3 regions of the Herminiimonas sp. Marseille-P9896 genome follow, and region 2 is predicted to be linked to each of the others. Evidence: predicted binding sites of a transcription regulator. Region 2 holds the regulator's gene; each other region holds the start of a gene.

Region 1 (10,884 bases), on a different contig from region 2:
ACGGTACCGCCGGAGTCAGACATCGCCACGACTTTCGCATTCAGCTCCATCGCTTTTTCAACTGCAAACTGCGCGACGTTACCGGAGCCGGAAACCGAAACTGTCATGCCGTCGAATGACTTGCCGCTATGACGCAGCATTTCTTCAGCAAAATAGACTGTACCGTAACCGGTCGCTTCAGGACGCATCAGGCTACCACCGTAGGCCAGGCTCTTACCTGTGAAAACGGCCGAAGTATCATTCGACAGCTTCTTCATCATGCCAGCCATGTAACCAACTTCACGCGCACCAACGCCAATGTCGCCAGCCGGAATATCGGTATCCGAACCAAGGTGACGATACAGTTCAAACATCAAAGCCTGGCAGAAACGCATCACTTCGCCATCGCTCTTGCCCTTAGGATCGAAATCGGAACCGCCCTTGCCACCACCCATAGGCAGGGTCGTCAATGCATTCTTAAAGCTTTGCTCGAATGCGAGGAACTTCAGGATGGACAGATTGACCGATGGGTGGAAACGCATACCGCCCTTGAACGGACCAATCGCCGAGCTGTGCTGGATACGGAAAGCACGATTGACCTGCACCTGGCCACGATCATCCACCCATGACACACGAAACTGAATGACGCGCTCTGCCTCAACCAGGCGTTCCAGCAAACCATCCTTTGCATACTTCGGATTTTTTTCAATAAAAGGCCACAAGCTGAGCATGACCTCTTTAACAGCTTGCAAAAATTCTGGTTGATGAGGGTCGCGCTTGGCGACCATGGCAAGAAAGCCGTCCACGGTGGCGTGAGTCAAAATTGCTCCTAACAATAAATGGGGGAAGTGCGCATCCGGTTCAGTACCGGATCACAGTCTGCGATCGCAATTGATGTATAGCGTCGCTTTACTACGTGAAGGAATAGGCTGAATCTGCATCTTTCACAGAGCGCACTATTTTAGTGCAATTCGACAAGATAAGCAGCTAAAAGCTATCTGCCATGTTACAAATATGTTGAAAAATATCGACGTCTAACAGGCGCTTGCAATTATTCCGGGTGCTGCCAAGTCTGAAAACGACCGGCTGTGACCTACACAGGACGCATACAATCAACCCGAAAATTTGTGCTGCGGCGGAAAACTAACGACCAGCATGCACAATCAGAAACCGCTCGCGCCTGACCACAAGGAGCCGCCTGCACCCTAGTTAGCAGTCCGCCTCAATCCCGAACAAAGATGAGAACAGCATGTGCCTGCGGCTAAAAAGTTCGATCCATCCATTCGGGGACCACGCCGGGACGCATTCCAATTACCGCAACGCCCCTCACATCAGACGATGCGACAAGCACTTTTATGCAAGCAACGAGATCAAGCCAACCACCTGATGCAGGACGCCATCCGCTATTACTTAGGATATGGATAAAAATTTGGAGAATAGAAAGAATTGGGAGCTCTACACCGCCCACCAATGAGGTGCGGACTTAGCAAACCGTTCGCTTTTTAGCTTTGCAAAACAGGACAGGAGGAAGCCTTTGTTTAGCCGTATCGCGCACGAGGCAAATCGAATCCAGAAAAGAAAAAAGGGCCCATCTTGCGATGGACCCTTTATATCTGGTGCGGCTGGCAGGAATCGAACCCACGACCCCTTGGTTCGTAGCCAAGTACTCTATCCAGCTGAGCTACAGCCGCGAAAGAAAAAATTATAGCATGACTATATTTCAGATTGGAAGCCTTGATTGCAATTTTTTATCTAAATAATTCTACAAAGGCATTTTTCCTCATTCCACGCAAAGTAGCACTCCCTCATTCGACAGTTCTCCAATCTGCCGTCTTTCTCAAGACGGGCCGATATAGGGCCATCAATAAATTGCCGCAGACATCAACGCCCGCCCCTACAACTGTAAATAACTACGAGCATGAATACGAATAACTTATGCTAAAGTCGTCGCAGTTGTTTTCAGTTGAAATAACATCCAACATTTAGCTTGCAGGAGACGAGATGCCTGGTCACCGCGCTACAAGCAAAAGACATATTGAACAAAAGGGAATTGTCATTAACACGATGCATGCTGAGTGGTTGCCAACGATCTTGCAAGGATCGTCCAGCGAAATCTACGTTTTAAACTACAACACATTACGCTTTGAGTACGTCAATCCAAGTGCATGCAAAAACCTGCAATACAACCACGATGAATTAAGTGCGATGTCGCCCACCTGCATCGCCAGGGATGTCACGCAAGAAGCGTACGCGCAGTTTATCCGAGATCTGCAAAACGACAGCAATACCTCCGTCTCCATCAGTACCCAGCACACACGCAAGGATGGCAGCAGCTATCCGATCGAATTCCAGTTGTTCTACTTGGCATCCGACACGACACCGGCCATCATCGCTATCGGCAATGATGTCAGTTCGCGCTACAAATCAGACAAGGCATTGCGCGCCAGCGAAGCGCGCCTGAGTACGATGGTGTCCAATACACCGGGCCTGGTTTATCAGTTCCGCCTCCGCAAGGATGGAAGGTTCTCCTTCCCTTATGTCAGCGATGGCTGCGAAGCCTTGCTGGGCATCAGTTCAGAAAAACTATGCGACAACCCGACCCTGTTTACCGGTTTGATTTTGCATCAGGACATGTCTTCATTCCGCGACACCATGCGTATCTCTGCCGAGCAGATGAGCAACTGGAACTGGGAAGGCCGGATCTGGGTCGAGGAATGGAAAGACATCAAGTGGATTAATCTGCGCGCCACCCCGCGTGCACTGGATGATGACAGTGTGCAGTGGGAAGGCATCATGACAAATATCACCGCCAGCAAACTCGAGCAGGAAGAAATCATCCGTTCCCGCGCGCAGCTCGCTGAGCTGTCGGCACACGTCAATACCGTTAAAGAACAAGAACGCACCCGCATCGCCCGCGAGATACATGACGATCTCGGCGGCAACCTGACCGCGATCAAAATGGCTTTGGCGCTATTAACACGACGCTTGCCGACCAAATCTCCGGAGCTATATGAGAAAGCCGCCTACGTTGAGTCACTGGTAGACCGCACGATAGAAACCGTGCACCGCATCGCTGGCGACCTACGTCCCGGCATACTCGATTTCGGCCTGGTCGCTGCGATCGACTGGCAAAGCAAGGAATTCGAGAAGCAAATGGGCATGCCATGTGAATTTGTTTCAAACAAGGCGGAAATAGATCTGGATATGGATCAGGCGACAGCGTTGTTCCGCATCTTCCAGGAAGCGCTGACCAATATTGCCAAACATGCGCAAGCCAGCCTGGTAACGGTACAGCTCATGCATACGCCGCAGTATGTACGGCTGGAGATTATCGATAACGGACGCGGCATAGAGCTGGCGGATCGCGCAAAACCAAAATCATTTGGTATACGTGGCATGGTCGAGCGTTCGGTGGCATTAGGCGGCAGCCTTTCTGTCAGCACCGCGCCGAAAGGTGGCACAGTCGTTGCTATTAACCTGCCTTTGCCCACTAGGCCGGTATCTGACAATATCCAGACGAATAATATTGGGCATTAAGCGACAGAATTTGGCGGTCAGGAACCTTGTTGCGCCAAAATTTGTCACATATAGACAAATAGTTAACTCGAATCTGGCACTGCTATCCAGACAGCCATAAAGCATAACAATGACAACGAAGAACGTAATTAAAGTCTTGATTGCCGACGATCATGCGATCGTACGTGAGGGTTTAAAGCAAATTCTTGCTGACACGAAAGATATCGTTGTAGCGGGTCATGCCGAAAACGGCATCGAAGCGATCAAGCTTACCCGTGAAGGTACTTGTCAGGTGCTGTTGCTGGATATTTCGATGCCGGATCGTAGCGGGATAGAAGTACTAAAGCAGGTCAAGAAGGAATCCCCAAAGACCGCCGTTCTCATGCTCTCCATGCATCGCGAAGATCAATACGCGATACGCTCACTCAAGGCCGGCGCCTCCGGCTACCTGAATAAACAAAGCGCACCAGCCGAACTGGTAAATGCAATCCGCCAGGTTGCCGCTGGCCGTAAATACATTAGCGCTGCGCTCGCACAAGAGCTGGCCAACCAGATCAGCGACGACCACGAAACACCGCTGCATGAAACCCTGTCTGATCGCGAATACCAGACCCTGACCATGATTGCTTCCGGCAAAACCGTCAGTGACATCGCCACCGAACTGGTGCTGTCAGTCAAAACCATCAGCATGTATCGCTCACGCTTATTGCAGAAAATGAAACTTCGCCATAATGCGGAGTTGACGCATTACGCGATCAAAAATCATTTGGTCGATTGATTTACGCAACTGATCAGTTGCCACCTCGCCTGCTCTGCCTGCGCTCACAATCTTTAGCTTTAAGACAAGGAAAGCCGTGCCATTTGGCGGTTTTTGTTGCATTTTGGATAAAGCGTCAAAGTGGTCAGCATTTGCCTGCTTAATCCCCTTATCAGACTTGTCTGCATAGTTATATTATTGCGAAACAGGCCGATATCCGGTCCATCAACAATAAAGAAACGCGCGTGCATTCATGCAAGACAAGCGAGACACCCCGCCACAAAACCCTGCTGAAATCGCACGAGAAGCCTTTCGCCAATTGGCCGTCCGCAGAATAGCCCCGACCCCGGACGCTTATCGCGCCATTTACGACGAGATCGCTGGTTATACGCCGCAACCCACTCCGGAAGAAATCCTGAGCGAGTTTGCCGCTTCCTTGTCGACGGCACCAGACGGTGTCGCCATCATAGGCAAAACCCTGGAAGAAGCAGCCTCCACCTCGTACTGGCCAGACTTCAGCAAGGGACTGACGCAACTGGTCAAGCATTACCAGACACAGCTGGCGATACAAACCAATAGTGCCGCCAATACCGCGGCAGCCCCGGTTGCTGCCAGCAGCGCCGGTTTGTCCCTGGTTGACGATCCACAACCTGCCCTCCTGCGCGATTTGCTGACACGCACACTGACTTTGGCAGTGGCTTCCCTCTTGCAGGGTGCCCCTGAGCTAGCCGCGGAGGCAGAGGCACTCGGCCGCTCGATCAAGGATGCGAAAACCGAAGCCAGCCTGAATGAAGTCTCCGGCAAGCTCAAGCAACTCTGCTTCAAGATCGAACTCAAGAGCGGCGACATGGCGCAGCAGCAGGAAATGCTGTTGCGATTGTTCCGCCTGCTGCTGGAAAACATAGGCGGCCTGCTGGAGCAGGACTCATGGATGCACGGACAGATTGAAGCAGTACGCGATTTGATTTCGGCGCCTATCAATGACGTTGCGCTCAATGAAGTGATGCGCAGTCTGAAAGAAGTTATCTACAAACAAGGCACGTTGAAGAACAGCATCAACGACGCCAAGGTTTCCGTCAAAAACATGGTCAACACATTTATCGATCGTCTGGCAGACATAGCCAATAGCACCGGCAACTACCACCAGCAAATTGACCGGTATTCAAAAGAACTCACACAAACTGCGGATATCAACAAGCTGAGCAAAATCCTCGACGAGGTCAAACGCGAAACACGTATCGCGCAAACCGAAGCGCTGCGCTCGCGTGACATCGTACTGGCAGCACGCAAGGATGTCGAAGATGCAGAAGCACGCATACATAATCTGGAACAGCAACTTGAACAGATGAGCGAACTGGTGCGTGAAGATCAGCTCACCGGCAGTCTCAACCGCCGCGGCCTGGATGATGTGCTGGAACGCGAGATAGCACGTGCCGACAGACGTGCAACGCCACTGTGCATCGCTATGCTGGATCTGGACGATTTCAAACAGATCAACGACAAGTATGGCCACATCGCTGGTGATGAAGCATTGATCCATTTGGTCCGCGTCATCAAGGAAACGCTGCGCACTATGGATGTCATCGCCCGTTTCGGTGGCGAAGAGTTCCTCATCGTCCTGCCGGATACCCCAATGGAGGAGGCGATCATGACCATCACGCGCCTACAACGTGAGCTGACCAAACAGATTTTCATGCACAACCACACACGCCTGCTGATGACTTTCAGTGCCGGTGTTGCCCTGCGCAAAGAGCTGGAAGACCAGGCCGCGATGATCAAACGTGCAGACATCGCCCTCTACGAAGCGAAAAAAGCCGGCAAAAATCGCGTCATCCCGGCGCAATAAGCTTAAACAGGGGCGGTAAAAACTGCCTTTAATGACGAATTAAGCAATAAAAGCCCTGCAGAGATGCGGGGTTTTTTATTGATTCTTCAGCACGCTGTCACTTTTTCACAATATTTTGCAATTATTTTTTGCTGCGACTGACTGCTCAAACAAGCCAGATAGTGTGTTTTTGGCAATTTCCCATTCGACAGGAATTCGGAAAAATTAAGGGCGATTTCTCTTTTTATTTGTTTTAAATCTCACATTATTTTCTTAAAGATTTTCCAGATAGCGACCGACAAAGGACATATCTGGCTGCAGTTCGGGCGAGACCGGGAAAAAATTAGTTTCAGTCCATCACTAAACTTTTCCCGGAACCGTCCGATAAAACTTACAACGACGCTGCATATGCAATAAATCGCACAGCAGACGTTGAAGTGCTTCAGTCGGACTTCCATCGGACTACAACAGGAGAATTAACATGGCCGCAGTCATTAATACCAACATCTCGTCGCTGAATTCACAACGCAACCTGACCGCATCGCAATCTTCCCTCGCTACTTCGCTGCAACGCCTGTCCTCAGGTCTGCGTATTAACAGCGCGAAAGATGATGCTGCAGGCTTGGCAATTTCTGATCGTATGACCAGCCAGATCAACGGCTTGAATCAAGCAGCACGTAACGCCAACGACGGCATCTCGATGACGCAAACAGCTGAGGGTGGTCTGGCAACAGCAACCGACCTGCTGCAACGTATGCGTACCCTGGCAGTTCAATCTGCTAACGGCACCAACTCCGCATCTGACCGCGCTTCGCTGCAAGAAGAAGTCGGCCAACTGCAACAAGAGTTGAACCGTGTTGCTAACACAACCCAGTTCAACGGCCAAAACGTTCTGGACGGCTCGCTGAGCAACGCTCAATTCCAAGTCGGCGCAAATGCTAACCAAACGATCAACTTCTCGATCGGCAACACCCAAGCGTCCGCTATCGGTAACAATGCGATCAAAAGCAATGGCACAAGCACCGCTGCTACTGCAGGTACAGTCGCTGGTACCATTGGTGCGAATAGCACAGCAGTACAAACATTCACCGTTCAAGGTAACGGTACAACCTCAACCTACGCTGCTGCTGTTGGCGCAAGCGCTTATGCTATCGCTAAAGGTGTCAATGCAGCTTCGGGTTCGACCGGTGTAACTGCAACAGCAACAACTACTGCTACCCTGTCGGCCTTCACTGCAGGCAGCCAATCGTTCACGATCCAAGGCGCACCAAAAGCTGACGGTTCAGCTAACCCAGTTACTGTTACGGCAACAATGGCAACCGCAACTGACGTCGGCGGCCTGGCTGCTGCGATCAATGCCCAATCCGGCGTAACCGGCATCAACGCAATTGCCGATACATCTACGGGTAAAATCTCGCTGACACAAGCGCAAGGCTATGACATCGGTGTAACCAACAACCTTACCGCAAACAACACGACCACATTGACCGGTGCTAGCGGTGCAGGCGTTGCTCTGGTTCGTGGTGCAGCAAATGCTGCAGCAGCAGGTGACTCGGCAACTGTCGGTGGTTCGCTGGCATTCAACTCATCGGGTTCGTTCACAGTCGGCACATCGGCTGCAGGTACCGTGCTCGCCGCAGCTGCTAACTCGAGCGCACTGTCGTCGGTTGCTAGCATCGACATCACCACGCTGACCAACGGTATCCCAAGCGGCGCTAACGATGCATTGCAAGTCATTGACTCCGCTCTGGCAAACATCAGCTCCTCCCGCGCTTCGCTGGGTGCGTTGCAAAACCGCTTCACATCAGTTGTTTCTTCGCTCAGCACCACCAGCGAAAACTTGAGCGCAGCTCGCAGCCGTATCCTGGATGCTGACTTCGCTTCGGAAACAGCTAACCTGACACGCGGTCAAATCTTGCAACAAGCTGGTACCGCAATGTTGGCACAAGCGAACTCGCTGCCTAACGGCGTGCTCGCTCTGCTCCGTGGCTAATCCTAGCCCGTCAGCAGCGTAGTAAGAAATGAATCCCCGGCTGCATTTTGGTAGCCGGGGATTCGTTACAACAGGAGTCAATTATGGATATCGGACAAATTGCTAGTAGCGCCAAGGCAGGTACACGTATCGATCCGCAACCGTCACCAGTCAGCAGCGCGGTAAATCCCGCAGCCAAAGCAGTCTCTTCCCCTGTGCTCACCACCGGAGCTGTCCAGCAACCGGATGCCGCCAGCGCGCAAAGCCAGGTCGGCCAGGCACTACAAAGCATCAACAAAGCACTGCAAGGCTTATCTTCCAACCTGGAATTTACAGTCGACTCAGACAGCAATCGCACCATCGTCAAGGTAGTTGATCAACAGACGAAGGAAGTCATACGCCAGATGCCGTCGCTCGAAGCGATCGAAATTTCCAAAGCCTTGGATAAGTTGCAAGGTTTGTTGGTGAAGCAAAAAGCATAAATTGCATCAAACAGACGGGTAAATCACCCTCTTACCTTGGGCTTACCCTCGTCTGCCTTCCTATATATTGTGGTTTTTCTCTAGCAGGAGAAGCAAATGGCCGTTTCATCAATCGGCGTTGGCTCCGGTTTACCCCTCGACACCTTATTGACCAATCTCATGACGGCTGAAAGCCAGCCTCTGACATTGATGGCGCAAAAGGAAGCGAGCTATCAAGCCAAGTTAACAGCATACGGCACCCTCAGTGGCGCACTCAGCGCATTTCAGACAGCGATGTCATCGCTGGGGAAAAGCTCGACCTTTGAAAACCTGCAAACCACGGTTGCGGACAAAACTATCCTGAGCGGTACTGCAAGCACCAAGGCAGCAACCGGCAACTATCAGATCAATGTCACACAACTGGCGCAGGCGCACAGCCTGTCCACCGCGGGACAAACCAGCAAAACCGCGCTGATCGGCACGGGCGCAACGACGACGCTGACCTTCCAGTTCGGCACCATTAGCGGCGGCACCCTGACCGACGGTGTATATAGCGGCGCGACCTTCACGCAAGACGCCAAACAGGCGACCGGCACCGTCACCATCAAGAATGGCGACAACTCGCTGCAAGGCATACGCGATGCAGTCAATGCTGCCAATATCGGCGTGACCGCGACCCTGGTTTCCAACGGTAGCGCGGCACCTGATCACCTGGTCTTCACATCGAATAAAACCGGTGCGGTTTCCAGCATGAAGATTGATGTCGATGGTGACCCGGCTTTGCAAAGTCTGCTCGGATACGATCCGGCCGGCACCCAATCGCTGAAACAAAACAGCGCAGGACAAAACACCCAATTGACGGTCAATGGCTTCTTCGTCGACAGCCCGACGAATGAAGTCAAGGAAGCGATACAAGGTGTGACCTTGAATGTTTCCAAAATCGGCAACACCACGATGAGCATCGCCAAGGATACGGCTGCGGTGGAGACCAGCGTCAAGGCCTTTATCAAAGCGTACAACGATCTCACCGGCACCATCAAAAAACTGACCGCATACGATGCCACCACCAAGACCGGTGGCCTGCTGGTTGGTGACTCGACGGCTCGTACCATCCAGGAACAGCTCAGCAAGACATTGTCGGCGTCGCTGGAAGGATTGAGCAATACAAATATGTCCTTGCCGCAGCTCGGCGTGACGGTACAACGCGACGGCACACTTGCGCTTGATTCCGCCAAGCTCAGCAAAGTGATGGAGAGCAATTACAACGACATCGCTGGCCTGTTTGCCACGGTCGGTAAGGCTACCGACAGCCTGATCAATTTCAATGCTTCAAGTTCGGCCACCAAGGCTGGCAGCTACGACATCACGGTCACCAAACTGGCCACTCGCGCCGAGATGACCGGCACGGTCAATCTGAATGCCGGCAGCACCACCATTGCGCCCAACACGAAGATGAACATCACGCTCGATGGCGTCAGCGCAAAGATCAATTTGACTGAAGGTACCTACACCGCGAAAGAACTCGCGGCGATGGTGCAGTCTGCCATCAACGGCGCCTCCGAAATTTCGAAGGCAGGTTCCAAAGTAACCGCAACCATAGACAGCAATGGCTTCCTGAATTTGCAATCGGATCGTTACGGCTCCGCTTCCAAAATCAGCATTAACTCTGAAACCGGGACACCAGTCTCAACCTTGCTTGGTTCGGTATCCAGCGGTACCAATGGTGTCGACGTAGAAGGCACCATAGGCGGCATGCTGGCCACCGGCTCCGGCCAGATCCTGACGGCAGCCAAAGGCTCGGATGCAGCTGGACTAAAGATAGAAGTTATCGGCGGCACCCTGGGTAGCCGCGGCAAAATCGACTTCTCGCAAGGTTATGCGGATCGCCTGAGCAAACTCACCGATAGCTTCATCGGTAGTGACGGCCTGATCGCCGGCAATACCAACAGTCTCAACAGCAACATCAAACGCCTGACGGATGATGCGGATGCATTCAAGGTCCGCCTCGCGGCAATTGAGGCACGTTATCGCAAACAATTCACTGCTTTGGATACCCTGGTTTCCAGCATGCAGGCTACGCAAACTTATCTGACACAACAGCTCGCCGCGATTGCTGCGAATACCAGCTCGAGTAGCTAAGTAGAACTCCGGGAGACATCAATGTTTGGATCATCGCAAAGCGGAGCAAACGCCTATGCCAAGGTTGGCATGGAAACTGGCGTGATAGCTGCCAATCCGCACAAACTCATCATCATGCTGTTTGAAGGTGCGCAAATCGCACTCAACAATGCATTGCAGCAAATGCAGGCGGGGAACATCCCCGAAAAAGGCAAGGCTATTTCCAAAGCCATCATGATTATCGAAAATGGCCTGC
Region 2 (10,884 bases):
AATTAAGTTTGCAAGACTTTTCCGAAAAACGGGATTTGTGGCTGATTAGCCAACAAGCAGGATCGGCAGTCCTTAATCTTCTGCCGTCACCGGCACTTCAGTCACCACATCAGGCATGCCCGAGAGGATCATCAGTTGCACGCGGCGATTGCGCAAGCGCCCTTCTGTCGTGTCATTGCTATCGACAGGAAGGTTGGCACCGTGGCCCATGGCGACCAGGCGTTTTTCGGCAACGCCGCTTGCGAGGAACAAGCGCACCACGCTGCTGGCGCGTACCGCAGAGAGTTCCCAGTTGGACGGGAACATCGTGTTGTTGATAGGCGTGTTGTCGGTGTGGCCTTCGACCTGAATGTCGTTGTCGACATCTTTCAAGACCTGAGCCACCGCGCGCAATGCAGCTTCCGATTGCGCATTCAGCTTTGCTTCGCCCGGCGCAAACAGCACGCTCGCATTAATCTCAACACTGACGCCGCGATTGGTTTGCGTGACACGTACCTTACCCTGGCTGACCAATGGAGCCATCGCCTTGAGGATGTCGCGAGCGATGCTGGTCATGCGCGCTTTTTCGCGTTTGACGACTGCTTCATTCGCGCGTTGCGCAGGCGATGGTATCGGCAGTGGCAGGATCGGAGTGTTTTGGCTGACCGGGTCCTTGATGGTTTCGGTCTTCGCAGCGACACCACCGAAGGCGATGCCGAGTGAACTGGAGAGAATGCGGTACTTGCCTTCGTTGACGGATGAAATCGCGTACATGACGACGAAGAAGGCGAACAGGAGCGTGATGAAGTCGGCGTAGGACACCAGCCAACGTTCATGGTTTTCATGCTCTTCTTCGTATTTTCTTCTACGTGCCATGGTGGATCTATCTGCCTACGCTGTGGGCGGGCCAACTTACATCGTATAGACGTTCATCCGCTCTTCGATCAAGCGCGGATTGTCACCTGCTGCAATACCGGCAAACGCATCTGCCAGCATTTCACGTTTGAAGATGTCCCTGCTGACCAATGCCTTGAGTTTGCTCGAGATAGGCAGGAAGACCAGGTTGGCGAAACCCACGCCATAGATAGTCGCTACAAAAGCCACGGCGATGCCGCTACCGAGACGACTAGGATCAGACAGGTTTTCCATCACATGGATCAAACCGAGGACTGCACCCAGGATACCGATGGTCGGCGCATAGCCGCCCGCCGCTTCCCAGATTTTGATGGCCAGGCGTTGACGCGTTTCGTATGCACCTATTTCCAGGTCCAGCACGTCGCGCAATTTGGTCGGATCTACACCGTCGACGATAAGGCGCAAGCCGTGTGCGATGAATGGATCTTTGACGTCCTTGATGACGCGTTCCAGGCTGAGTAAACCTTCACGGCGGGCGATGACGCTCCATGCGGTGATGTCCTTGATCAGACCCGGATAATTGTCGTCCTTCGGCATGAAGACCTGACCGGCCATTTTTACGCCCTGCACAAAGTTGCGCCAACCACTTTGCAACAGGACCGCGCCGACTGTGCCAACGATGACGATGATGAAGGCTGCAGGTTGTACCAGCGAGCCTAAAGCACCGCCTTCGAGCAATTGCCCGAGAAGGATGCCGCCCAGCGCCAGTGCAATACCAACTAAGCTACCCCAGTCCACGCTTTCTCCCTTAAGTTCGCACGCATCCTGGCGATAGCCTGACTATGCAATTGCGATACGCGTGATTCGGTGACTCCCATGACGGCGCCAATTTCCTTCAAGTTCATTTCCTGCTCGTAGTACAAACCCATGAGGATTTTTTCACGTTCCGGCAGCGCCTGGATCGCTTCGATCACGGCAGCACGGAAGCCGGTGTTCATCAGATTCTGCAGTGGATCCGGCGACTCATCGGTGCAATAACGATCGAGGAAGTGTTCGTTATCCTCGGTATCGTGGAAATCTTCGTAGTAGACCAGTTGGTGGCCACCGCCATCACTAAGCAAGTCCTGATAGTCTGCCAGTGACAACTTGAGCTGTTTCGCTACTTCACTTTCATTCGGTGCACGTCCGAGGCGTTGCTGCAAGGTGTTCATTGCCACCTCGATCTTGCGCATGTTCTGGCGCATGCTGCGTGGCATCCAGTCACTGCTACGCAATTCGTCCAGCATGGCACCACGTATGCGCTGCACTGCATAGGTTTCAAACTGTGCGCCGTGCGTTTCTTCATAACGGCTGACTGCATCAAGCAGGCCTATCATGCCGGCCTGTATCAAATCATCGACTTCTACGCTAGGCGGCAGCTTGGCTTTCATCTGGTGCGCCAGCTTTTTAACGAGCGGCGCATGCTCAGTTACCAGATGATTTTTGTCCGATTTTCCGGCCGCGGTATACATGTGTGAATCAGGCTCCAAACTTGGCGCTATGAGCGGACAAGGTAAAACGTTCAGCCAGGCCACGGAACGCAACTGATGCGCCTGCCAGCGGGAAAGCATCGATGACGGCGCGTCCCAGGCGTGCAGCACGTGTCATATGATCGTCCTGCGGTACAAAACCAACGGAATGTAATTGCAAGGCCAGGTAACGACTGGCTGCTTGCGCCATGTTTTGATAAACGACGGCAGCTTCCTGTGCATCGGCACCGGTTACCAGGATGCCGAATGGACGGCGCCCCAATTGCGCGTTTAATCGTTTTATCAGTGCGTATGCTTTCTTGATGGAGGCCGCACCCGGCGTCACCTGCACGATGATTTCACCATTGCCCATCGCCGGAATAGCAAAGTTGTCGTTCATATCCAGTTCAGCATCGACCATCAGTACATCGGATTGCGCCGCCAGGACACCAAAGGCGTTCGACAAACGGCGTTGCTGATGTTGATCGCTGCCATTCGCTGCACGCAAGGAACCACGTGTCAGCGAAGCCAGGCCAAAGCCCTGCGGCATCGCATGTACAACCTGGTTCAGCGCACGCTCCTGGCGCGCCACATCCAGCAGCGTGGCCTGCAACTCTGCGCCCATGCGATGGCTGATGCCGTCGTTGGAACTGCAAGCGTCGAGCAGCACGACATCACTACCGCTTAAAGCCAGCGAGGCGCTCAGATTGACCAGCATCGCGCTTTTATCGGCGGCCGAAGCTGCAGATAAAAATGTAAAAATGCGCGGCTTCGGTCCTGCGAGCATACGCCGCAAACCTTCTGCCTGATCACATTCGAAACTAGCCAAGAATCACCTCACGCAAACTCTTATCGTTCATTGCACGGACGGTATTTGCCATGACAGCTGGTATCTCCGCATCACCCAATTGGAATGGCGCTGTTTCGCGCTTGAGTTTAAATGCCCGGTCTACCAGATACTGTTGGTTCGCGACGTGCAGGTCTTCCGGCACGCGTTGTCCGTTCGCGACGTAGTATAAGTTCAATTTCTGTCTAATGACTACATCTAGTGCACTGCCAATGGTTGCAGCTTCGTCCAGTTTGGTCAATATGCAACCCGCGAGGCCATCACCCATGTAGGAACGCACTACTTCATTCAGTGTTTCACCGGTCGAAGTCGCGTTCAGGCACAGCAGGCGCTTGACCTGGTCACCGGCACCGGCCAGCATGGCGATCTGGTCCGCCACCATCTGGTCGCGCTGGCTAACACCCACAGTGTCGATCAGCACGGTATGTTTGCCTTTGAGCTCATCCAGCGCGATGCGCAGGTCAGCTTCATCCTTGACCGAGTGCACCATGACGCCGAGGATTTTGCCGTAGATGCGCAGTTGTTCGTAGCCGCCGATACGGTAACCGTCAGTCGTAATCAGAGCCAGCTTGCTTGGGCCATGACGCATGACGCAACGCGCAGCCAGTTTTGCTGTGGTTGTTGTTTTACCGACACCGGTAGGACCTACCAGCGCATAGACGCCGCCTTTTTCCAGGATTTCGTTTTCATCACCTATGGTGGTCAGGTTGCGGGTCAGGATGGATTTGATCCAGTCCATGCCGCTTTGATTGCTGGCACCGGCAGGCAGGCGAGCGATCAGGTAACGCGCCAGGCTGGCACTGAAACCGGCCGCCAGCATTTCTCGCAATACCGTCGATTTGACCGGTTCACGTTTTTGCGGATCGTTCCATGCGAGTTCGGACAGCTGGATTTCCAGCATGCCGCGCATGGAGCGGATTTCGCTCATCATATTATTCAGTTCAGCCGAGCTGATTTCAACACGGTCGGATGCCGCGCCTGTATCTGCTGCATTCGAGGTCAAAGCCAGCGGAGCTGCTTGCGCAGGTTTGTGATGCGGTACCAGCGAAGCCAGTGTGGTTTCGGAAATGGCAGCGCGCTCAACCATAGGTTCTGCCAGCGAGGCCATATCCTCACCGGCCAGCGCCAGGATCTCGACGCCGCCATCGATGGCGCGATTCGAGAGAATGACCGCATCAGGTCCGAGTGCTTCGCGCACCAGACTCCATGCGCCGCGTGACGTGCTTGCCGTAAATTTCCTGACGTTCATACCTGACCTCCAACTAAGCTAGTTACTCTGATTGTTTTTGAATCCGGGACTTCTGCATGCGACAGCACTTTGAGCTGCGGCAAGGCACGGCGCAGGAAGCGCGCCAGCAATGCGCGCAATTGCGCTGGCACCAGCAGTACCGGTGTTAATCCTAAAGATTCCTGTTGGCGCGTCGCGGCTTCAGCCTGCGCAGCTATCGTGTCGGCCAGGCCTGGCTCGATACCGGCACCGTCTGCACCGCTACCCTGCAAGGCTTGGGTCAACAGACGTTCGAGGCGGTTATCCAGTGTCATCACCGACAATTCATTGGTGGACGGGAACAGCTGCTGCACGATGGCGCGTCCCAGCGCTACACGTACCAGAGCAGTCAGTTCGTTGACGTCCTGGATGTAGGCTGCGTGTTCGGTCATGGTTTCGATGATGGTGTGCATATCGCGGATATGGACACCTTCGATCAGGAGGTTTTGCAGGACCTTTTGCAAGGTCGACAGCGGGATCAGCTTGGGTACCAGGTCTTCCACCAATTTAGGCGATTCCTTGGTCAGGTGATCCAGCAATTGCTGTACTTCCTGACGCCCCAGCAATTCAGCTGCGTGCGTAGTGATCAAATGATTCAGGTGGGTCGCTACCACGGTACCGGCATCCACCACGGTGTAGCCCATGCCTTGTGCCTGCTCACGCATGCTCGAATCAATCCAGGTAGCTGGCAGACCAAAGGCAGGATCGCTGGTGGTTGGTCCTGGCAAGGTGCCACTGACCATGCCCGGATTGATCGCGAGGAATTGACCGGCAAGCGCTTCACCACTACCCACCTCCACGCCTTTGAGCGTGATGCGATACGCAGATGGTTTCAATTCCAGGTTGTCGCGGATATGTACTGGTGGCGACAGGAAGCCGACTTCCTGCGCGAATTTTTTTCGTATGCCCTTGATACGGCGCAGCAGCTCACCGCTTTGCGATTTATCGACCAATGGAATCAGGCGATAGCCGACTTCCAGGCCCAGCGTATCGACTTGCACAATGTCTTGCCAGGTCGCCTCTTCCACTTCCGGTGCTGGTGGTGGTGCGGTAACTTCCGGTTCAACTTCCGGTGCTTTCAGGTTGCGTTGCGAGATCAGATAAGCCGCACCTGCCATCAGGCTGGCCAGGAACAGGAAGGATACGTGCGGCATGCCAGGGATCAAGCCCATGCCGCCGATGATGGCAGCGGTGATGTACAGCACTTGTGGACGTGCAAACAATTGGCCGATCAGCTGACCGCCAATGTCTTGCTCACTGGCGACGCGAGATACCACGATACCGGCAGCGGTAGAAATAATCAGCGAAGGAATCTGTGCGACCAGGCCGTCACCGATAGCCAGCAGGGTGTAGTTTTCCAGCGCAGAGGAGAAGCCCATATCGTGCTGCACCATACCGACCACCAGACCACCAACCACGTTGATGACGGTAACGATAATGCCGGCGATCGCATCACCACGCACGTATTTACTTGCACCGTCCATCGCGCCGTAGAATTCGGCTTCCTGGGCCACCTGGGTACGACGCAGGCGTGCATCCTGCTCACCGATCAGACCGGCGTTCAGGTCGGCGTCAATCGCCATTTGTTTACCCGGCATCGCATCCAGGGCAAAACGGGCACCCACCTCAGCGATACGGCCTGCACCTTTGGTAACGACCGTAAAGTTAATGATGGTCAGGATCACGAAGACCACGATACCGACTGTGTAGTTACCACCGATCAGGAAGTGGCCGAAAGCCTCAATCACTTTACCTGCTGCATCCGGACCGTTATGTCCTTCCGTCAGCACGACACGGGTCGACGCGACGTTCAGCGACAGGCGCAGCATGGTGCTCACCAGCAGCACGGTCGGGAACACCATGAAGTCCAGTGGCTTGACCGTGTACAAGGCAGTCAGCAGCACGATGATGGACAGCGCAATATTGAAGCTGAAGAAGATGTCCAGCACGATCGCCGGCAGCGGCAGCACCATCATCGACAACATCATGATGATGATCAGCGGTGCTGCGACAGCACGCGATCCTTGGCCGGTCATCCAGGCGGGTAATTTCAGGCTATTCATTGTGGCAGGCCATTCGAATCTGCATCAGCTGCAGAGGGATTAAGTGGGTCCATCTCTGGCGGTACATCGAGATCGCCCGGTTTGACCGGACGCGCACCGCCGTGTTTGCTATACGCACGCAACTGGAATACATAGGCCAGTACTTCAGCCACTGCGATATACAAAGCTTCAGGAATTTCGTCACCGAGCTCAGCGTGGCGGAACAGCGCACGTGCCAGTGGCGGCGCTTCCAGCAGCACGACGTTGTTTTCCATCGCGAGCTCACGGATCTTGGCCGCGACTTCATCCGCACCCTTGGCAACCACGCGTGGTGCGCGCATGCCGTTTTCGGAATATTTAAGTGCGACCGCATAGTGCGTCGGGTTAGTCACGACCACGTCTGCGGTCGGTACTTCGGACATCATGCGGCGGCGGGCCATTTCACGCTGTTGCTGACGGATCTTCGCTTTGATTTCCGGATTACCTTCAGACTCCTTGGATTCCTGGCGTACATCCTGGCGCGACATCATCAGTTTCTTCGCGTGTTGCCACATTTGGTAAGGCGCATCGATCGCAGCCACGATCACCAGACCGGCTGCAATAAAAATGAAGCTGAACACCAGCAGGTGTCCCAAATGTTCGGTACCGCTTTTCAGTGGCTCTACGCTCAGCGCCATAACAGCGTCGAATTCATGGCGCATCACCATCCATGCGATCCAGCCGATCAGGATGGTTTTGGCGATGGCCTTGCCCAACTCAACAGCTGCGCGGCTGGAGACCATATTGCCGAGACCCTTGATCGGGTTCATACGGCCGAAATTCGGTTGCAGGGCTTTACCACTGAACAGCCAGCCGCCGATCAGCGCAGGCGACACCAGTGCCACCACGATCAGGATCAGCGCAGCCGGGGCAAAAGCAATCAGCAAATCGATGATGCTGGCAGCAGCATGTGCCAGCAGCAGTTCCATGTCGAAAGCCATTTCACGGTCGAAAGACAGTCCGGACGCGAGCATCTTGTTCAGCTCACCGACCATGCGACCACCCAGGATCCAGAAAGCAGCGCCCGCGCCGAGCAACAGCGTACAAGTCGCCAGCTCGCGCGAACGCGGCACGTCGCCCTGCTCCCGCGCCTGTTCCAGCTTGCGCGGTGACGCGGGTTCCGTCTTTTCGAGATCACTTTCTTCAGCCAAAGCCGACTCCTGAGGTGCTTCCGATAGCGTTCAACACGACGCTATACGGACCTATGAGTAGATTATTGGCCAGAACGCCCCGGACTAATCGGGGGAATAGGGTGGGAAAGGTGCCGCTTTTCAGTCATGCAAAGCGGGGAAATGGCGGGAAAAACTAAATCTTGAGCGCCTGGGCCCACAACAATGCGGCCAAATGGGCTTCATTGACCTGACGCGCACTGATGAACAGCGATTCAGCCAGTGCTGCAATATTGCCATTATTCAGCTCACAAGCCTCAGCCAGAGCCAAAAACGGGCCGTACATGCCATCACGCGTCAACAAAGCTTGGGCGACTGGTTCAGCCAGCTGGATTTTAGCCAGGACCTCTTCCATAGGCATACCCAGCAAACGGTCCAGCAAGGAAAACATGCCGACCACGAACAGGTTCTCGGCTTCGTTTTTCGGCAGGATGCCCTGCCCGGCCAATTCCGCAAAGCGGCCGCGCACGATGGCGGTCTGCATCAGCACCGCCGCATGGCTATCGGTACTGGCCGTTGCCAGCAGCAGCGACAACCAGCGATACAGCGGCGAGTAACCCAGCATGGTCACTGCATGGCGCAGCGACTGGATTTCGGCACCGAGGCCGAAACCGACGCTATTGATGTAACGGAAGAGCTTGTAGGACAGCGCAGCATCGCGTTTCAGGACTTCTTCCAGTTCGCGAATGTCAGCGTTTTGGCGCAACATCTCCATCAATTGAATGATGATGATCTGCGCTGAATTCAAACCTTTTTTCTCGGCATGCGCACGCGGTGTCAGGTACAAATTACCTATAAACGCATGCAACCCCTGCAAGGCACAGACATCGTATTCCTGCCACGATGCCAGCTTGCGCACGACCGCCTTGACGGTCCCGGACTGCAAGGCGGCTATTGGTATCGCCGCGCCTTGTTCATGACTAAGCCGCCCTTCGACATGGCTGACGACTTGCAGCAAGGGATTGCCTGGCTTGAGCGCATCTGCACCACGCAGGGAAATGCCGTAGCCCAGCTGTCGCAATGCGGTGGCGGCCTTCAGTGTTTCAGGATCGGCCAGGTCAGCACCGGTCAAGCGGAATACCGTGTTCCTGGCCGGTAGCTTGCGCACCACATTCGTCGCGATCAGGGCTGGCGTCGCTTCCAGGAACAGCAAGCTGCCATTCAGCTGACTGGCAGCCTCTGCGCCCTGCAATTGCGCGGCAACCACATCCACCAGCTCCAGCAAGTCGTCGTCGCTGGCCATACCACTGCCCCGCTCGCCACCAAACCAGGACAATTCATAGCCCAGCACTTGTTGCGTGGCGTTGAGCATAGGCTCACGTACGATGAATTTCAATTCAGACATGGGAACTCAGGGATAGGGACTGCACAGTGACCGAAGTCGGCATGGATGGCCTGGGTGAAAATCAAAAACCCAGGCTTTCGAGCAAGTCATCAACCTGCTCTTGTCCTGCCACTACGTCATGACCAGTAGGATTGATTTGCGGGCCATTCAACAAGCCACTATCAACTTCTTTCTTTTTCTCGGCTGGCGCGTAATCGACCAGCAATTGCAGCAGTTGCTGCTCCAGGCCGTGTGCCAGCTCGGTGACCTTTTTGATGACCTGGCCGGTCAGGTCCTGGAAGTCCTGCGCCATCATGATGTTCATCAAATGCTGGCGTGTTTCCGTGGTCGCTACCTGCGTCGCATTCAGATGTGCGATCGTTTGTTCGGCCAGCACCTTGAATTTTTCTTCCGAGTAGCCGCCCTGCAAGGCTTGCTGCCATTGCGTCGACATCGCCGCCGCGTCAGACTGCACCTGCTCCTGCAAAGGGCCGGCAGCTTCGGTTGCGTTCAGTACGCGTTGCGCTGCCTGCTCGGTCATGCGTGCTACATAATCGAGGCGATCACGCGCATCCGGAATGTCATGCGATGCGCGTTCTACCAATTGATCGAACCCCAGGCCGCGCAGGCTTTCGTGCAAGGCACGCGTCATGTGACCGACGCGCGACAGCACTTCATCGTGCGGTATGCCCGCTTCGCTTACTGCATCCACCATCTGTACAGATGCGTTGGCAGTCAATTCAGGCTCCTGCAGCGGCCAGTTTTTCGAAAATCTTTGCCAGTTTTTCATCCAGCGTCGCGGCAGTGAACGGCTTGACGACGTAACCGTTGGCACCTGCTTGTGCGGCTGCAATGATGTTTTCTTTCTTCGCTTCAGCGGTCACCATCAACACTGGCAACTTCGACAATGCCGGATCAGCACGGATGTGCTGCAGCATGGTCAAGCCGTCCATATTAGGCATATTCCAGTCGGACACGACGAAGTCGAATTGCTCACTACGCAACTTGGCAAGTGCCATCGCACCATCTTCAGCCTCATCGACATTCGTGTAGCCCAGTTCTTTCAAGAGATTACGAACAATGCGACGCATCGTTGAAAAATCATCAACAACTAAAAATTTGGTGTTTGGGCCTGCCATGAATTACTCCATTAAATCTCTATACGTTCATCGATCCGGCAAAGAATCGAACATGGTGTACTACATCCGCTTTTTTGCGCTCGTACTATTATGCACTGAGGATACATAAATTTTGCGAGAAATCCGATAGCACTTGTCGTAAATCAACACTTAGACGCGCAAGGCACGACTGCTGTGTGCGGCAAGGTAGCCCAGGACCATGCCTGGCAAGGCTTGCAAGGGACCGACTTCGTGGGTTGCACCAACGGCAATTGCTTCGCGCGGCATGCCGAATACTACGCAAGAAGCTTCGTCCTGCGCAAAGTTATATGCACCTACGTTTTTCATCTCGAGCATACCGAGTGCACCGTCTTTACCCATACCTGTAAGAATTACACCGACAGCATTCTTGCCCGCGTGCACCGCTGCAGAATGGAACAGCACATCAACCGATGGACGATGACGATTGACCGGTGGTCCCTGATCGAGTTGTGTCATGTAATTGGCACCACTACGCACCAGTTGCAAATGTGAATGACCAGGTGCGAGATAAGCGTGTCCCGGCAATACACGTTCGCCACCTTCGGACTCTTTCACACTGATCTTGCACAAGCTGTCGAGCCGCTGTGCGAACGATTTGGTAAAGCCTGGCGGCATGTGTTGCGTGATCAAAATGCCCGGGCAATCGGATGGCATTTGCATCAGGAAATCCTTGATCGCCTCGGTACCACCAGTC
Region 3 (10,884 bases), on a different contig from region 2:
GCTGGCGACCTGGCTGGTCAAGGCCTGCACTTGCGACGATAACGTTACATTCGAAGACACCGAGCCGGTATCGGCCTTTTCCGGTGCCTTGCCTGCGCGAGTCTGCGTAGCTGCTACGCCGACTCCCGCGATTTTCTTGCTTGCGTCATTAATTTTCACGACTTCACCCCGTTTGGTTTGCGGCAAAACGCCTATCTCTGCTTGGTCTATCGGCGTTATCACAGCAAACTTTAGTCCTAAATGGGGCAAACGTAAAATATTGTGTACTAATTTATATTGTCAGTATGCCAACTCGACGATGCCGCCCAGCTTGGCAATCCCGCTGATGACCTGGCCTGCAGCGGTTCTTACCTGAGTCAGTTGACCCTCGTTAGCATTATTCAAAGCGCGTGCTTCGCTGGATACGCTGAAGCCGTCGCCATTCAAAATGATGCGTACTGCCTGGCCTTGCTGGATCGCCTGCTGGTTGCGCAAGGCATCCTGTCTTAATGGTGCGCCCAGTGCGATTGTGCTGGCTGCGGTACGACCTATCGCCTGCGAGGCGTCGGTGATTACACCGGATGGCAGATTGGTCAGGTCGCCCTTGACCGTGGCGATATCGCCCGGGCCGATATTTTGTCCTTGCGCCAGTGGTGCAGCGGCGGCGATGTATTCACCGTGTACACGCACTTGTGCGGATACATAGATAGTCCAGTTGGTCGGCACATTGCAGCGCACACCTACCGTGGTTTTGCCCCAGGCTTTGCTGGAAGGTGGCAGGAACGCTTCCGGTACCGGACAGACCGGCAATTTCAAACGCGGATCGATGGCGCCGACCGTCACTTTTACTTCACCCGGCAAGCCCTTGGCTTGCGTCAGCAAAAACTGTTCAGCGGTTTGTTTCAGCAGCGCCAGATCCTGACGCGGTTCGGCGACGGCTTGCGCCCACGCCAGCTGAGTAGTCAGCGAGAGTGCGGCGGAGAAAGCGGCGATAGCGATGTGGATAGAGTGTTTCATGGCAGCCAATGTAGTGGTGGTGAGCTAATTGCACGATCATGGTACCGATTCGAGGTTCAGCTAAAGCGGGGAATAGCATGGATTTTTGTCTTCTTATCGTTTGATCGAAGCATACGGTCGCTCCGTATGATCGACGCTATAGAAATCCATGATTAGTGCAGGGTAGCCATTCCTTGAACGCATACTTCGGAGAACGGAATGATGGGAAAACTTGATGACATGATGCGCTTTCAGGAGACCGCGCTGAGTTTGCGCGGTCAGCGTCAGCAAATACTGGCGTCCAATATAGCGAATGCGGATACGCCCAACTTCAAGGCGCGTGACGTTGATTTTAACAAGGCCCTGCAAGGTGCGCTAGCACGCAGCAAGACCAGTGCTGCCGCGCCGAGCGAAATGGCCAAGACTTCCAGCGCACATCTGTCTTCCAAGGTCTTGCCGACTTTGGGCGGCGCGCCTTTGTTATACGCCAATACGGCACAGGGCAATATCGACGGCAATACCGTGGATATGGATGTGCAACGCAATCAGTTTACCGATAACGCCTTGCGTTACGAAGTCGGCCTGACCCTGGTCTCTTCGAAGATCAAGGGCATGTTCACCGCTATCCAGGGGCAATAATCATGTCGCTATTTAATATATTCAATGTCTCCGGTTCGGCGATGAGCGCACAAGCTCAGCGCCTCAACGTCGTCTCCAGCAATATCGCGAATGCTGAAAGTACCACCAGCGCCGATGGCAAGACCTATCGCGCCAAACAAGTGGAATTTCAGGCGCAGCAAATGAAGGGCGGTGCGACTTCGACTGGTGTACGTGTCAATCGCGTGGTGGAAGATACGTCGCCACTGAAGATGGTGTTCGATCCCAAGCATCCGAACGCAGATGAAACCGGCCACGTCGCCATGCCTAACGTGAATGTGGTGGAGGAAATGGTGAATATGATTTCCGCTTCGCGTTCCTACCAAACCAACGTCGAAACCATGAACACGGCCAAGACCATGCTACTCAAAACACTGACGATCGGTCAGTAAAACAATCAGGATTAATCATGACCACAGTCAATAGCAATGCCACCGTCCTGCCACAGGCTTTACTGGACCAGATGAATGGTTCCGGCGCGGCCAAGAAGAGCACTGCAGAAGAAGCGCAGGATCGTTTCCTGACCCTGCTCGTGACCCAGATGAAGAACCAGGATCCTTTGAATCCACTGGATAACGCGCAAGTCACCAGTCAGCTGGCACAGTTGTCGACCGTCACCGGTATCGACAAACTGAACGGCACACTGGAATCGATGATGGGCAGCTATCAGTCGAATCAGGCATTGCAGGCTGCGAACATGATAGGTCACGGTGTATTGGCGCCGGGCTCCGAGATCGGCCTGGCCGAAGGCAAAGGCTTGATGGGCGTTGAATTTCCGCAGGATGTGGACACCGCGCAAATCCTGGTCAAGGACTCTTCCGGCAACGTCATCCAGACCATCGAACTTGGTCCGCAAAAATCTGGCACCGTGCCTCTGTTGTGGGACGGTACCAAGGCTGACGGTGCCAAGGCAGCGGATGGCACATACAAGTTTGAAGTGACATCCAGCCTGGCTGGCAAGGCCGTCACATCGAATCCATTGCAATTCGGCATAGTGACCACGGTTTCCACTTCTGCCAGCGGCATACAGATCAACGTTCCAGGCCTGGGTGGATTGACCCTCGCAGACATCCGTCAAATTCTTTAATACAGCGGCACATCAACCAGGAGAAAGAGCATGAGTTTCCAACAAGGTTTGAGCGGATTGAATGCCGCAAGCAAAAGTCTCGAAACCATCGGCAACAACGTTGCCAATGCGAATACAGTCGGTTTCAAACAATCGCAAATGCAGTTTTCGGATATCTACGCCAGCACATTGTCTGGTTCCGGCGCAGCACAAATCGGTATCGGTACCCAGATCGCGCGCGTCGCGCAACTGTTCAGCCAGGGCAATATCACCGCTTCCAACAATCCGCTGGATATGGCGATCAATGGTGACGGTTTCTTCCGCATGAGCAGCGGCGGCACGATTACTTATGCCCGTAACGGCCAGTTCGAATTGACCAAGGAAGGCTATATCGAGAATGCTGCCGGTGGACGCCTGACTGGTTACATGGCGGATGCGAATGGCGTGGTTGCGATCGGCGCACCGACTGAAATTATCATCAACAAGGCTGACCTCGCGCCTAAGGCAACCACCAAATACGAACTCAAGCTGACACTGGATTCGCGTAAAGATCCATTGGTCGCGAATAACTTCAATCCGGATGATCCGACCACCTTCAGCGATTCGACCTCGGTACCTGTCTATGACAGCCTGGGTAACTCGCACGTGCTGCGTACTTTCTATGTCAAAACAGCGGGTGGTCAATGGAGCGTATTCGCTACCAATGACGGCGTGCCTATCGGTTACACCCTGCCTACCAGTGCAACCAACCCACCAGTACCTCTGGGCACGATGCAATTCGGTACCGGTGGTGTATTGACCGGCACCACACCTTCGCCGCTGGTAGCTGCAATGGCAGTCACGACAGGTGCGGTGACACCTTTCAATATCTCTATCGATCACGCAGGCACCCAGCAGTTTGCACAAGCTTTTGGTGTGGCGCGTCAGCTGCCGGATGGTTATAAGGCAGGTACCCTGACTGGTTTTGACGTTGCCAACGACGGTTCTATCGTCGGCCGTTACAGCAATGGCCAGGTGAATGTGCTGGGCCAGGTCATCCTGTCGCGTTTTGCCAATCCTAACGGCTTGCAAAACATCGGCGACAACCAATGGGTGGAAACCGCTGAATCTGGCGTGCCACTGACCAGTACGCCGGGTAGCAGCGGGCTCGGTGCAGTGCAGTCGGCACGTGTCGAGGAATCGAACGTCGACCTGACAGCCGAGCTGGTCAACATGATCACTGCGCAACGTTACTACCAGGCGAATGCGCAAACCATCAAAACGCAAGATCAGATCATGCAGACACTGGTGAACCTGCGTTAATGCATGAAGCAAGTCATGACCGCCTGGCTGTTTAGCGACAGCCGGGCGTAGTCACAGGAGGAATGAAATGGATAGGCTGATATACACCGCAATGTCGGGCGCCAAGCAGATCATGGAGCAGCAATCCACGACTGCACATAATCTGGCGAACGTCTCGACCACGGGTTTTCGTGCCCAGCTCGATACGTTCAGGGCGATCCCTGTCGTCAGCAACGGCTTGCCGACACGCACCTTTGTGGTGGATTCGACCATAGGTACCGATTTCCGTGCCGGTCCGATCCAGCAAACCGGACGCACACTGGATCTGGCAGTGCAGGGCCCCGGCTGGCTCGCGGTGGAACGCGCCGATGGTACCGAAGGCTACACCCGCAGCGGCAGCCTGAAGATCAATGAAAACGGCGTATTGCAAACCGAAGGTGGTTTGAATGTGCTGTCTGACGGTGGCCCGATCACGATTCCGCCTAACGTCAGAATTTCGTTCGCCAAGGATGGCACGATTTCATCGGTAGATTCTGGCAACGTGCCAGGCGCAACCATAGAAATCGCACGCCTGAAGCTGGTCAATCCTGAGATAGGCAATCTGGAGCGTAGTAGTGACGGCATGTTTGTCACCAAAGATCGCTTGCCAGCGGATGTTGATGCCAACGTGGGCGTGATCAGCGGTGCGGTTGAAGGCAGTAATGTCAACGTGGTGGATGCGATGGTGAATATGATCAGCCTTGCACGCCAGTTCGAATTAAACATGAAGTTGCTGAAGGATGCGGATAGTAACGCTGCTAAAGCCGATCAATTCCTCGCTTTGAGTTAATGCAGGTACAGGCACAATGAAGGTGGCGATATATGCCATGCGTTTGCCAAAATATTGGAGAAAAGAATGATACGTTCACTATTTATTGCTAAAACAGGTCTGGATGCGCAACAAACGCAGATGGACGTCATTTCCAATAACTTGGCCAACGTCAGCACCAGCGGCTTCAAGCGTTCACGTGCGGTTTTTGAAGATCTGCTGTATCAAAACATCCGCCAGCCGGGTGCTGCTTCGTCGCAGCAGACGCAATTGCCATCTGGCTTGCAGATCGGTACTGGTGTGCGTCCGGTCGCAACCGAGCGTATCCACAGTCAGGGCAATCTGCAACTGACCAGCAACAGCAAGGATATGGCTATCCTCGGTGATGGCTTCTTCCAGGTGATGATGCCGGACGGTACCACTGCTTACACCCGTGACGGTTCGTTCCAGACGGACAATCAGGGGCAGATGGTTACCTCCAGCGGTTTTCCTATCCAGCCAGCAATTGTGATCCCGGCCAATGCGACGGCGATCTCGATCAGCCGTGACGGTATCGTCAGCGTGACTGTTCCTGGTACCACCGGCCAAACCGAAGTCGGTTCCTTGCAACTGGCGACCTTCATCAATCCGGCCGGTCTGGAAAGCAAGGGCGAGAACCTGTATGTGGAAACCACCGCATCGGGCAATCCGACCACCAATAATCCAGGTACCAACGGCGCCGGTTACGTCAAACAAAACTATGTTGAAACCTCGAACGTGAACGTGGTCGAAGAGATGGTCAATATGATCCAGACCCAGCGCGCTTACGAAATCAACAGCAAGGCGATTACGACTTCGGATCAAATGCTGCAACGCCTGACACAGTTGTAAACAGCAGTGATAAGCCGCAGTGGTAAGAGTAAAGGAATGATGATGAAGATGACGATGTCTAAGCTCAAGCTGTCAGCGCTGGTGATGTTTGCCACACTATTGGCAGGTTGCGGTGGCATGCCGGAAACCGTGGTGCAGACACCATTGACCGCGCGGCCACAGGCGGCAAGTGCGGTGACGCCACCTATGAATGGCGCGATTTTTCAAACTGCATCGTATCGCCCGATGTTTGAAGACCGTCGCGCACGCCTGATAGGCGACACCATCACCATTACCATCAACGAGCGTAGCTCGGCGGGTAAACAGGCTGGCAGCTCTGGCAGCAAGACTGGCTCGGTGGTCGCAGCAGCACCGAATATTTTTGGCATATTCGGAAATACCACGGATAGGTTCAGTGCGAGCGCTTCAAGTGCTTCCAAGTACGAAGACAAGGGTGTGATTACTTCGGGTAACAACTTCGTGAGTACGCTGACAGTGACTGTCATCGATGTACTTTCGAACGGCAACCTGGTCGTCGCCGGTGAGAAGCAAGTCGCGCTCGATAAAGGTGGTGAGTTCATTCGTTTCTCTGGCGTCGTCGATCCGGCCACAGTTGAGAAGGGCAATATCGTTTCCTCGACCCGCGTCGCAGATGCGCGGATTGAATATCGTACCAACGCTCGTATAGATGCAGCCGAAGTGATGTCCATGCTGGCGCGTTTCTTCCTGAGCGTCATGCCTCTTTAATCTTGAGGCTGATAGGAATTTCCATGCATACCGTTTCTCTACCATCGTTTAAAAAATCACTGCGCGTCATCGCGTGTTCAGTTTGCCTGTTGCTGCCATTTGCAGCGCATGCAGAGCGCCTGAAAGACCTGGCTACCGTGCAAGGCGTCCGGCAAAACCAATTGATCGGCTATGGTCTGGTTGTTGGCCTGGACGGCAGCGGCGATCAAACTACACAAACACCATTCACCATCCAAAGTATCGTTAGCATGATGCAGCAGATGGGTGTCAACCTGCCGCAAGGCGTGAACATGCAATTGAAGAACGTCGCTGCGGTGATGGTGACGACTTCGCTGCCTGCCTTTGCGCAACCTGGCCAGACGCTGGACATCACTGTTTCTTCCATGGGTAATGCGAAGAGCTTGCGCGGCGGTACCTTGTTGATGACACCACTGAAAGGTGCGGATGGACAGATCTACGGTATGGCGCAGGGTAACGTCGTGGTCGGCGGTGCCGGTGCTGCAGCGAATGGCAGCAAAGCGCAGATCAATCACTTGGGCGTAGGGCGTATCTCGGCTGGTGCAACAGTGGAGCGTGCGGTGCCGAGCAGCCTGGGGCAGGGCGACCAAATTTTCCTCGAGTTAAAAGACAGTGATTTCTCTACTGCCAGCCGGGTAGTGGATGCCGTCAACAAACGTTTCGGTCCTGATACCGCAGCAGCACAGGATGGCCGCGTGATCCGTGTGCGCGCACCGATGAGCAACGATGAGCGCGTGAGCTTCCTCGGTGCATTGGAAAGCATTAGCGTGACGCCAGCTCAAGTCAGCGCCAAGGTGATCCTGAATGCACGTACCGGCTCGGTCGTCATGAACCAGGCCGTGACACTGGATACCTGTGCGGTATCGCACGGCAACCTGTCGGTAGTGATTAATACCCAGCCAGTCATCAGCCAGCCTGCACCGTTCTCCGGTGGTCAGACCGTGGTGGCGCAGCAGTCGCAAATCGAAATCAACAAAGATCCGGGCAAGGTCATCTTGCTGAAAAATTCCGCTTCATTGGCAGACGTGGTTAAAGCCCTGAACTCGATAGGCGCAACACCGCAAGACTTGCTGGCCATCCTGCAAGCGATGAAAGCGTCGGGCTCTTTGCGCGCAGAATTGGAAATTATCTAAGCTGAATATGATTACGCCTGCAGACAATTCGAATACCGCCCTGGCGATAGATTCCAAAGGACTGGAATCGCTCAAGCAATCTGCGCGGCAGAATTCGCCTGACTCGCTGAAGGCGGCGGCCACGCAGTTTGAAGCACTCTTCGTGAATATGATCATGAAGAGCATGCGTGAAGCAACGCCGCAGGATGGGCTGTTCGACAACCAGCAAACCAAGATGTACACCTCCATGCTGGATCAGCAACTGAGCCAGAACATGGCCAGCCGTGGCATAGGCCTGGCTGACGTGCTGATACGCCAGCTCTCCAGCACGCAGATGGCAACGGCGGTCACGCCGGATGGTGCTGATGCGACGAAAGCAGTATCGGACACGAGTGATCTGCGTGCTGAAATCCTGCGCAATATGGCGGAACGTAATGCACTCGCGCACCAGCGTTCGAGTGAAGCCCATGCCATGCAGGCACGTGGCGGTGTGAATAACACCACCACCGCGGCCAGTGCTGTCAGCAAACCAGCTCACGTACAAGCCTTCCAGGACAAAGTCGCCGCGCATGCGGAAGAGGCCAGCCGTACCACCGGCATCCCGGCCAAATTCATGTTGGGGCAGGCGGCATTGGAGAGTGGCTGGGGCAAGCGTGTGATACGTACCGCCGATGGTGGCAGCAGCCACAACCTGTTTGGCATCAAGGCTGGTGCCAACTGGAAAGGCAAAACAGTAGACGCGGTGACAACTGAATACGTGGACGGTGTTGCGCAGAAGCGGGTCGAGAAATTCCGCGCCTATGATAGCTATGCGGATTCCTTCCGCGATTACGCGCAACTGATGCGCAACAATCCGCGTTACGAAAAAGTGCTGGCCAATGCCAGTGACGTCAAGGGCTTCGCCCAGGGCTTACAGCGCGCCGGGTATGCGACTGACCCGAATTACGCGACCAAACTGACCAACATCATCAATCGCAACTTGTCGGCCTGATTACATTTGTTTGCATGAAACGCAAGATTTGGGGCTGATAGTCTGATCTTCCGGCTCAAGTTTTCCATCAACGTGCCGTACACACCAACATAGAGTTAGAAAAGCCAAATTATGTCCAGTTTATTCAGCATTGCTCAATCCGGACTAGCTGCAGCACAAGCAGGTATCGCTACCACCGGACACAATATCGCCAATCAGGCGACTCCCGGTTATAGCCGCCAGGTTGTGGTCCAGTCGTCGCTGGGCGGGCAAAACCTGGATGGCGGCGGTTACATCGGTAGTGGTACCAATGTGGAAACCGTCAAGCGCATCTTTAATGACTTCCTCGCTGCGCAAATCGTCGGTGCGCAATCGAGCAAAAGCCAGCTGGACACGTATTACAACCAGATCAGCAAGGTCAACAATATGCTGGCCGATTCTTCGGTTGGTCTGTCTCCTGCGATACAGGACTTCTTCAAGGGCGTGCAGGATCTGGTCGCCAACCCAGGCTCGGCGTCGTCGCGTCAAGCCATGTTGTCGGGCGCAGAAGCGCTGGCTTCGCGCTTCCAGAGCATGGATGCGCAGCTGACCAGCATGCGCAACGGTGTGAATAACGAAATTGCCGGTGCGGTAACCAATATCAATGCCTATGCCAAGCAGATCGCACAACTGAATGATGCGATCACGAAAGCGCAAAACGGTACCGGACAACCGCCGAATGATTTGCTTGATCAGCGCGATTTGCTGGTTTCAGAACTCGCCAAACAAACCAAAGTATCGGTGGTGCAGCAGGGCGATGGCTATAACGTCTTTATCGGTAATGGTCAGCCATTGGTCGTCAGTAATCTCAGTTATGAACTGATGACGCTGTCCTCGCCGACCGACCCGGGACGTCTGGGTGTTGGTTATAAGACCGCGACCGGCACTATCATCAGCATGCCGGAAAACTCACTGGTCGGCGGCAATCTGGGGGGCTTGTTTGAGTACCGCAACAAGACGCTGGATCCGATCCAGAATTCCCTTGGCCGCATTGCGCTTGGCCTGGCGGCAACCTTCAATGCACAACACCGTCTTGGTCAAGACCAGAACGGCAATCTTGGTGGCGACTTCTTCAACCTGGCATCACCGGTCGTCAATCCGAGCGACAACAATACCGGTAATGCAAGTGTTGCTGCCAGCATCAGTAATGTGGATGCGCTCACGACCAGCGATTATCGCCTGACCTATGACGGTACCAACTACACGGTGACCCGCATGTCGGACAATGTGTCGATGTATTCGAACACGACATTCCCGGCGGGTGCCATCGATGGTGTGAATTTCTCTATGCCTAGCGGCACCATGGCGTCCGGTGATGAGTTTGTCATCAAACCGACTATCAATGGTGCATCTGGTCTCAGCGTGCTGATCAAGGATGTGAAAAACATCGCTGCCGCGACCCCGATCCGCACCGACGCACCGGGTACCAATACCGGTACTGGTGCCATCAGCGCGGGCAACATCAATTCCAGCTTCACTGGTGCGACAGTGGCGTCGCCAGTCACGCTGACTTTTGATTCCGCAACCGGAACCCTGAGCGGTTTCCCGGCAGGTATGCCAGTGACCGTGACCACCAATGGTGTCACGACCACATTCCCGGCAGGTACGCCGGTGACTTATACCGCTGGCTCCGTCATTGCGTTCGGCGGTGCTGAAGTCAAGATTAGCGGTACGCCTGCCAATGGCGACAAATTTACCATCAGCGCCAACACCAATGGGGATGGTGACAACCGTAATATGCTGGCCCTGGGCGAACTGCAAACCAAGAATGTCCTGCTCGGCGGCACAGCCAGCTACAACGGCGCTTACAGCCAGCTGGTGAGCCTGGTCGGTAATAAAACCCGTGAGCTGCAAACCAATAGCGCAGCCGAAGGTACTCTGCTCAAGCAGCTGCAAACCGCACAGCAATCCGATTCAGGCGTCAACCTTGACGAGGAAGCGACGAATCTGTTGCGTTATCAACAGGCTTACCAGGCATCCGGCAAAGTGATGCAGACCATCAGCGATATGTTCAAGGTGTTGATTTCTCTGGGTGTATAAGGATTAAAGATCATGCGCATTAGCACCAATACGATATTTGAAATGGGTTCGGGCAAGATTAGCGATCTGCAAACCGCTATGTTCAAGACCCAGCAGCAAATTTCTACCGGTATGCGCATTTTGTCGCCAGCCGATGACCCGGTCGCGGCCGCATCGGCTTTGGGTGTAAACCAGGCGATATCGATCAATGCACAGTTTGCGACCAATCGGGCGAACGCGAAGAGTGCATTGTCGGAAGAAGAAAGTGTGCTGCAAAGTGTGACCACCATGCTGCAATCGATCAAAACTTCGATCGTGGCAGCCGGTAATTCGTCGCTGGATG

What was found. The regulator FliA, encoded in region 2, starts transcription of late flagellar genes. The targets are predictions, from matches to a motif close to CTAAAGTTTNNNNNNNNNNNGCCGNTA.
Region 1: a site for FliA is predicted at 6,438-6,464, ahead of H7U06_RS13820 (flagellin). Genes of this name have one in related genera too.
Region 3: a site for FliA is predicted at 8,559-8,585, ahead of flgK (flagellar hook-associated protein FlgK). Genes of this name have one in related genera too.

The regions. Positions count from the first base shown of each region.
Region 1 is NZ_CAJEVT010000003.1:761,237-772,120, reverse strand. Features, by position in the region: gene gdhA (NADP-specific glutamate dehydrogenase) at 1-800, opposite strand, end outside; tRNA gene H7U06_RS13840 (tRNA-Arg) at 1,594-1,670, opposite strand; gene H7U06_RS13835 (histidine kinase) at 1,981-3,516, shown strand; gene H7U06_RS13830 (response regulator transcription factor) at 3,626-4,273, shown strand; gene H7U06_RS13825 (GGDEF domain-containing protein) at 4,506-6,098, shown strand; gene H7U06_RS13820 (flagellin) at 6,559-8,070, shown strand; gene H7U06_RS13815 (flagellar protein FlaG) at 8,154-8,531, shown strand; gene fliD (flagellar filament capping protein FliD) at 8,628-10,649, shown strand; gene fliS (flagellar export chaperone FliS) at 10,671-10,884, shown strand, end outside.
Region 2 is NZ_CAJEVT010000002.1:604,629-615,512, reverse strand. Features, by position in the region: gene motD (flagellar motor protein MotD) at 73-855, opposite strand; gene H7U06_RS08400 (flagellar motor protein) at 892-1,632, opposite strand; gene H7U06_RS08395 (RNA polymerase sigma factor FliA) at 1,614-2,345, opposite strand; gene H7U06_RS08390 (antiactivator of flagellar biosynthesis FleN protein) at 2,353-3,171, opposite strand; gene flhF (flagellar biosynthesis protein FlhF) at 3,164-4,438, opposite strand; gene flhA (flagellar biosynthesis protein FlhA) at 4,435-6,519, opposite strand; gene flhB (flagellar biosynthesis protein FlhB) at 6,516-7,688, opposite strand; gene H7U06_RS08370 (EAL and HDOD domain-containing protein) at 7,843-9,051, opposite strand; gene cheZ (protein phosphatase CheZ) at 9,113-9,745, opposite strand; gene cheY (chemotaxis response regulator CheY) at 9,771-10,169, opposite strand; gene H7U06_RS08355 (chemotaxis response regulator protein-glutamate methylesterase) at 10,320-10,884, opposite strand, start outside.
Region 3 is NZ_CAJEVT010000003.1:734,627-745,510, forward strand. Features, by position in the region: gene flgM (flagellar biosynthesis anti-sigma factor FlgM) at 1-222, opposite strand, end outside; gene flgA (flagellar basal body P-ring formation chaperone FlgA) at 280-996, opposite strand; gene flgB (flagellar basal body rod protein FlgB) at 1,195-1,614, shown strand; gene flgC (flagellar basal body rod protein FlgC) at 1,617-2,024, shown strand; gene H7U06_RS13670 (flagellar hook assembly protein FlgD) at 2,042-2,719, shown strand; gene flgE (flagellar hook protein FlgE) at 2,750-4,000, shown strand; gene flgF (flagellar basal-body rod protein FlgF) at 4,068-4,808, shown strand; gene flgG (flagellar basal-body rod protein FlgG) at 4,875-5,657, shown strand; gene H7U06_RS13690 (flagellar basal body L-ring protein FlgH) at 5,712-6,383, shown strand; gene H7U06_RS13695 (flagellar basal body P-ring protein FlgI) at 6,407-7,534, shown strand; gene flgJ (flagellar assembly peptidoglycan hydrolase FlgJ) at 7,542-8,504, shown strand; gene flgK (flagellar hook-associated protein FlgK) at 8,616-10,562, shown strand; gene flgL (flagellar hook-associated protein FlgL) at 10,575-10,884, shown strand, end outside.